Regions from separate parts of the Arthrobacter sp. 147(2020) genome, predicted to be linked through region 1. Evidence: riboswitches for the same ligand, from Rfam matches in the RefSeq annotation. Region 1 holds a riboswitch; the other holds the start of a gene.
What was found. Region 1 has a riboswitch for thiamine pyrophosphate ahead of thiM (hydroxyethylthiazole kinase). Riboswitches for the same ligand answer to the same signal wherever they lie in the genome.
Positions count from the first base shown of each region.

Region 2: it holds a riboswitch for thiamine pyrophosphate, as region 1 does, so the genes downstream of both, HMI58_RS05765 (ECF transporter S component) here and thiM (hydroxyethylthiazole kinase) in region 1, are expected to answer to the same signal.

Region 1 is NZ_JABFOM010000014.1:69,575-72,966, reverse strand. Features, by position in the region: gene thiD (bifunctional hydroxymethylpyrimidine kinase/phosphomethylpyrimidine kinase) at 1-243, opposite strand, end outside; gene thiE (thiamine phosphate synthase) at 231-881, opposite strand; gene thiM (hydroxyethylthiazole kinase) at 899-1,732, opposite strand; TPP riboswitch at 1,724-1,824, opposite strand; TPP riboswitch at 1,914-2,010, shown strand; gene HMI58_RS10960 (3-oxoacyl-ACP reductase) at 2,067-2,831, shown strand; gene HMI58_RS10955 (aldo/keto reductase) at 2,889-3,392, opposite strand, start outside.
Region 2 is NZ_JABFOM010000005.1:103,192-106,583, reverse strand. Features, by position in the region: gene HMI58_RS05770 (ATP-binding cassette domain-containing protein) at 1-1,116, opposite strand, end outside; gene HMI58_RS05765 (ECF transporter S component) at 1,122-1,739, opposite strand; TPP riboswitch at 1,807-1,923, opposite strand; gene HMI58_RS05760 (DUF4235 domain-containing protein) at 2,055-2,315, shown strand; gene mnhG (monovalent cation/H(+) antiporter subunit G) at 2,327-2,722, opposite strand; gene HMI58_RS05750 (monovalent cation/H+ antiporter complex subunit F) at 2,726-2,986, opposite strand; gene HMI58_RS05745 (Na+/H+ antiporter subunit E) at 2,983-3,392, opposite strand, start outside.

The sequences.
Region 1 (3,392 bases):
GGTCACGTCGTCACTCACTGCATCCAGCTGATCACGCAGAAACCCGGCCGGTGGGGTGTGCACCGAGCGGACGCCCCTCGTGTTCTGCGCGACAAGCGCTGTGACGACAGCCATCCCGTAACCGCCCATCGCGGCAATACTCTTCAGATCGGCATGAATGCCCGCCCCGCCCGTGGGATCCGTTCCGGCGATGCTGAGAATGCGGGGGATCCGGCGGAGGGCCAGCGGTTCTAGGAGCGCCATTGGCCAGCCAATTCCCTTGCCGCTGCCTCCGGATCGGCCGACGCGCAGACGGCTGAGACGACGGCGACCCCTGAAGCCCGGGCGTCGCGGAGCGGCCGCACATCTGATACCCCAATCCCGCCTATTGCCACACACGGCAAAGAGCTTCCGGACGCCAGAGCCCCGAATCCTTCGATTCCCAAAGGCTCTGGATGATCGGCTTTGGTGGCCGTCGCATGGATGGCACCGACCCCCAGATAGTCCACTGTCCCAGCTGGCAGATTGTGGGCGGTCCCTATTTCGCTGGCAGTAGCAGCGCTGAGGCCCACGATCGCACCCGGTCCGACGATTGACCGCACCAACTGGACGGGCAGGTCGGATTGACCAACGTGCACCCCGGCCACCTGCGCCCCGCGGACACGAGCAGCCAGAAAGACATCAACACGGTCATCGACCAGCACAGGGACAGTCGATCCGACCGCTTCGGCAACTGCGAGAAGTAACTGGAGCAGTGTCTTGGTCGACGCGTTCTTGTCGCGCACCTGAACCATTGTCGCGCCGCCGGCCACCCCCGCTGCAACAACCTCAGCTACCGGCGTCGGTTGGCACAAGCCAGTGTCAGTCACCAGGTAGAGGGATAGATGCTCCCGAAGAGTCACGGAGTCGTTCCATCGACTCATCGCGCGCTGTCCGATACGCTCACCGCGCGGAGATTCAAACCCCTTGCGACGTCCTCGGGGGTGACGGCCGCCAGCCGGTCGAGGAATTCGATGGCGAAGCTTCCTGGCCCGTGCGCCCGCGCAGCCGCTTGCTCCGCAGCAACTGTGTACACGCCGGTGGCCGCAGTGGCCGCGAGGACAGCGTCGTCGGTCAGGGAGGCGAAGGCAGCCATGACGGCCCCCAGCGCGCAGCCGCCGCCCGTCACCTTCGTCAGCAGGGCATTCCCGTTCGCTACGACGACGGCATCCCCCTCCGGGCCAACCACGAAATCGTGGGCGCCTGAAATGGCCACCGCCGACGACGTCGACTGCGCGAGTGCCCGGGCCGCGTCCCGGGCATCCAGCGGATCGTCGGTGGAATCGACTCCGCGGCCGCCGGAGCCAGCACCCGCCAGCGCGAGGATCTCGGAGGCATTCCCCCGGATAATCCGCGGGTTTCGTGCGGTCAGCGCGTCGGCAAGCTCAGTTCGGACAGAGAGGAATCCGACGGCCACGGGGTCCAGCACCCACGGCGTTCCGGCGGCATTCGCGGCAACCACGGCTTCGGTCATCGCCGTCTGCTGGTCCCTGTGGGGGGTCCCCAGATTGATAAGGATCCCCGACGCGACGGAGGCGAACTGGCTGGCTTCCGCAGGAACATCCACCATGGCGGGCGCAGCACCCACGGCGAGAAGAACGTTGGCAGTGAAGTTGGTCACCACGGCGTTGGTCAGACACTGGACCAACGGAGATTCTTTCCTCAGCTCGGCGAGGAGTTGGGCACAATCAGATGATGCATGACGAACAGTCATCCACGACATCCCTTCGCTAGTTCGAACTAGATCAGGTTCAACGGGTGTAGATTCTCAGCTGCTCCTGATGAGCAGCACCCCGTGCCATGGTCACCACCCTAACCGCTCCGCCCCGAACCTCCACAAATTCCCCTCCTGGCCTATCAGGTAGCGGTGCGGCCTGCTCCGTGGTTACTGTATGGGGAGCGACACGGGGTGCCGGTTTGATGCTGGCTGAGATGACACCCGTTGAACCTGATCCAGTTCGAACTGGCGAAGGGATGTCCATCAGGCCTTTTGGTCGGTTCATGCGTCTTTTCGCCCCAATTTCACACAATGTCAGATGGGGTAATCCATGCAACTCACCGAACAAATTGTCCTGGTTACCGGTGGCGGTCGGGGCCTGGGCCGCAGCATCGTCGAGGCATTCTCGGCTGAAGGCTCCCGCGTAGTCATCAACTACCGGACCAGCGCAGACCGGGCCCACGAGCTCGCCGCCCAGATCGGTCCGGCACGGGCGTGGGCTGGAGCCGCGGATGTGACTGACCCTTTGCAGGTCGGCGACCTGCTCGAACGGGCGCGCGAGCACTTCGGAGCCCCAGTCACCACTGTGGTGAACAACGCGCTGGCATCATTCACTTTCAATGGCGACGCGCGCTCCACCGCAGCGGAGATCAGTTGGGATGAGTTCAGCTCCCAGTTCGCTGGCAGCGTCAGGGCCGGGATCAACACCACACAGGCAGCACTTCCGGGAATGCGCCAGCATCAATTCGGGCGCATCATCAACATCGGCACTAACCTGTTCCAGAACCCTGTGGTGCCGTATCACGACTACACCGCGGCGAAGGCGGCCCTGCTATCGCTGACCCGAACCTTGGCGAAAGACCTCGGGCCCCAGAACATCACAGTCAATATGGTCTCCGGGGGCCTGCTGCGCACCACTGACGCCAGCGCCGCGACCCCTGAGGAGGTCTTCGATTTCATCGCAGCATCAACACCGCTGGGGCGGGTGACCACGCCGCAGGAGTTCGCCGCCGCTGTTCTCTTCTTCGCCTCGCCCTGGGCCCGATCCGTGACCGGACAGAATCTGGTGGTTGATGGCGGGCTGGTCATGGATTGACCACTGCCCTGCTCAGTCCTGGTTCCTCGGTGCCCGGTCAGGCGTCAGTCGGCCGGCCTAGGCGGCGCGGGGGAAGATGCGGTCGAGTTCCTGCAGCTCCGTTTCTGACGGCACCCAGCACACGGCTTGGGCATTCTGCTCGATCTGTTCCGGTTTGGTGGCGCCGGCGATGACCGAGGCGACTGACGGCTGGGCGGCCAGCCAGGAGAAAGCCACCTGCAGCTCGGTCAGGTCCCGGGCCCTCGCGAAAGCTCCGAAGTCGGCGAGCTGGTCCCAGTCGGCGCCGTCCAGCAGGTTGGTGCGGGAGTGGGTGAGTCTGCTGCCCGCGGGAACCTTTGAGGCACTGTACTTGCCGGTCAGCAGGCCGTTGGCGAGGGGGAAGAAGGGGAGCATGCCGATCCCGTAGGCCTCGGCTGCGGGGACCACCTCGGCTTCGATCTTGCGCTCGAGGAGGTTCCAGTGGTTCTGGGCGGAAATGAAGGGGGTGTATCCGCCGAGCTGGGCCACGAACTCGGCCTCGGCAATCTGCCAGCCAGCCCGGTTGGAGTGGCCGATGTACCT
Region 2 (3,392 bases), on a different contig from region 1:
CACCCGGTGCGTGAGGAACTGGTGTTCGGGTTCCTGGAACACGGTTCCGATCCGGGTCACCAGCTGGGCTGACTTCCAACCATGAGGATTGGTGCCGGCGCCACGGGCGAGCGCCGGAGCGGCCTCCAGTACCCCACCCCGCAGTGGAAGGAGCCCCGCCAGGGTCAGCGCAAGCGTGGACTTGCCACCTCCGTTGGGTCCGACGATACCGAGGGACGACCCCGCCTGCAGCTCGACGTCGACGTCGTCGAGCACCACCGGGCCACGCTTGGTCCGCGCCACCGAAAGCCCACGGGCAGCCAGCAGGGGGTCCCCCGGGGATGGCAGCAGGCCGGGCACAGCTGGCTGGTGGCCCGGGATCCAGACCCCAGCCTCCGCCAGCCGCGCGCGGGTTCGGGTATCCGTCAGCACAGTGTCCGGCGGGCCGTCGGCGAGGATACCGCCGTCGGCCGCCAGCACCACCACCCGGTCCACCACATCCGCCCAGACCGCTACCCGGTGTTCCACCACCACGAAAGTGGCGCCGGTTCGCTCCAGGACACGGACGACTGCGTCGCGTACCTCCAGGACCCCCTCCGGGTCGAGGTTTGCTGTCGGTTCATCCAGCAGCAATAGCCCAGGCTGCATGGCCAGCACCGCGGCGAGCGCGAGGCGCTGCTTTTGCCCGCCCGAGAGCGCCGTTGTCGACCGGTCCAGGGGGACGTCCAACCCGACGTCGTCGAGCGCTTGCCGGACCCGCTCCCAGATTTCCGCCCGGGGGACGGACTGGTTCTCGGCTCCGAACGCCACCTCGTCGCCCACCCGGGCAAGGACTATCTGCGTGTCAGGGTCCTGCAGCACCAGCCCCGCACGTCCCCGGACCCGACCGGGCGGGCTTCCGTCGAGGGTGAGGGAACCGTGTTCCTCCCCCTGGCCGTCGTCGCCGAGCACACCCGCCAGGCCGTGCAGTAGGGTGGACTTCCCGGAACCGGAGGCACCGAGCAGCAACACCCGTTCCCCTGGCTGAACCACCAGATCAATGTCCTGGACCGCTGGTCTCTTACGCCCGGCGTGCCGCCAGCTCCAGCCGCGGGCGGCGATGCTGACGGCTGCCCGCTCCCTCGTGTGCTCGGCCATACCGGTTAGACGTCAGCCGTTCGACCGGCGGCGAAAGCGGACAGCACGCCGGTCTTCGCAAGCCCCCGGACGGCCAGCCACGAGAGAAGGCCCGCGATCACCACACCGGAGATGGATGCGAAGACCACGTACATGAGCTGCCATTCGAAGGCCCAGAGGGCGTTGTAGAGGATGTTCTCGCTGATTGCCAGGGCCAGCCCCGCACCCAGTCCTGCGAGCAGCGCCACCCCGAGGTTCCATTTGCGGTACAGGAAGAGCAGGAAGATCAATTCTGCGCCGAGGCCCTGGATGGCGCCGGACAGCAGGGTGGTCAGGCCAAACTGGGTGCCGAGCAGCGCTGAGACAGCTGCCGCCAGTACCTCACAGTAGATGGCCGCGCCGGGTTTCCTGATGATGAGACCGCCGAGAACCCCGGCGATCAGCCACCCACCGGTATACAGTCCGGCCAGGGGCGGGAACGCGCTGGTGATCGCCGAGATCCCCGTGTAACCGGCGGACCAGGCGAAGAAGACCACCCCGACGGCAACGGCGACCACCGATGCGACGACGATATCGACCACCCGCCACTGATAGGTGGGGCGGTACGTGGGGGTGCTCTGGGTTCGTGCCTGTGATGAAGCCATAATGAATTCCTCCTGAGGTACAGGAGGGGAGGGTACCTGGGGCCCGCAGCAATGCCACTGGCCGGGCACCCTGAGATACTCGACTCCCTTCGCCGGTACTAGCCGGATCAGGTTCGAGGGTCTGCGGTAGTCCGCACTCTCAGCGCCCGCTCATCATCTGAGCGGCGCTCCCCTGTCGTATGTTTAGCAGTTTCAACTCTACACCTGAGCCGAACGCGTCAACCAAAACCGGGCGGACCCCAGCAGTGGATGCGTCGTTGTCTGCTGAGGGAAACGCTAGGCTAGGAAAAAGAGCCACCATCGAAGGAGACACCCATGAATCAGCTTATGAAACTGCTCGGCGTTGCGCTGAGCCTCGGGGCCGGAATTGTCGGCGCCAAGCTAGTGGATTTCATCTGGCACAAGACCACCGGCAAGGCGACGCCGAAGGACGAGGATGCCCTTGAGAACAGCCTGCGCTCCGCCATCGCTTTCGCCCTGATTTCCGGTGCGGTCCGCGCGGTCCTCCAGGTCCTGACAAACCGCACCACGCAGAAGGCGGCCCTCCGGTTCGCGAAGACCCGCGACCTGACGTAAACCGCAGTTCTTTACGTCTCGTCGGGGCGCTCGGTCGGATTCCGGCCGGGCGCCCTTTTGTTGGCCGCCTTCTCCACGATCTCGTCGAGCTCGTCCATGCTGAGCAGGTCCCGCCGCAGGTGCTTGGTGCGGTAGCCCGCCCGTCCCACCATATGCGCCGAAACGGGGACGGTCAGGAGCATGAAAATCCAGCACACCAACAGCACGGGCAGCAGTATCCAGCTGCGCAGCTGGAGCGCCATGGCCAGCAGGAACAGCAGCAGCCCCAGTACCTGGGGTTTGGTGGCCGCATGCATCCTGGTCAGCAGGTCGGGAAACCGAAGCAGCCCGACGCCGGCAGCGACGGACATGAGAGCGCCGCCGATCAGGAACACGGCGGTGAGTGCGTCAATCACTGTCTCGTTCATGTCCTATTTCCTGTCCGTCACGAAGCGCGCCACGGTTACCGAGCCGATAAACCCGATCACCGAGATGGCCACGAGGAGCACCACATTGTCCAGGTGCCGGTTGACCGCCATGTCCATCGCGAGTGCCCCACCGATGGTGGCGAGCAGCACGTCGATGGCAAGCACCCGGTCCAGGATCGAGGGACCCCTTGCGATGCGGTACAGGGCGCACAGGGCGGCCAGGATGAGCAGCCCCGCGGCGATGAAGATGGCGACAACCATCATGTGCTGGCCCCTTCCTGGCGGGAGTCGTTCTCTTCGTCGAACCGTTGCTCGGTTTGGAGCAGCGCCAGGTCGTCCCGCGTTCCCATGATCTTGATCAGCCAGGCCTCCGTGGTCCGGACGTCGGAGCGGATCTTCGCCGCGTCCTCGGGGGTGGCGACGTTCAGGCAGTGCAGATACAGGGTGGAGGTGGAGCGGTCCACTTCAATCACCAGCGAGCCGGGGATGAGGGACAGGGCGTGCCCGGTGGTGGTGACCAGCAGATCCGACTGGCTGCGCAGTTGCACGGCGACGACGGCGTTCACGAGGTGCGGCCCGCGGGTCAACGAAAGCCAGAACACCTCAAAGCTGGCGATCACGAGCTTATAGATGAACCGGACCGCGAACGGCACGGCGTAGAGCACGTTGA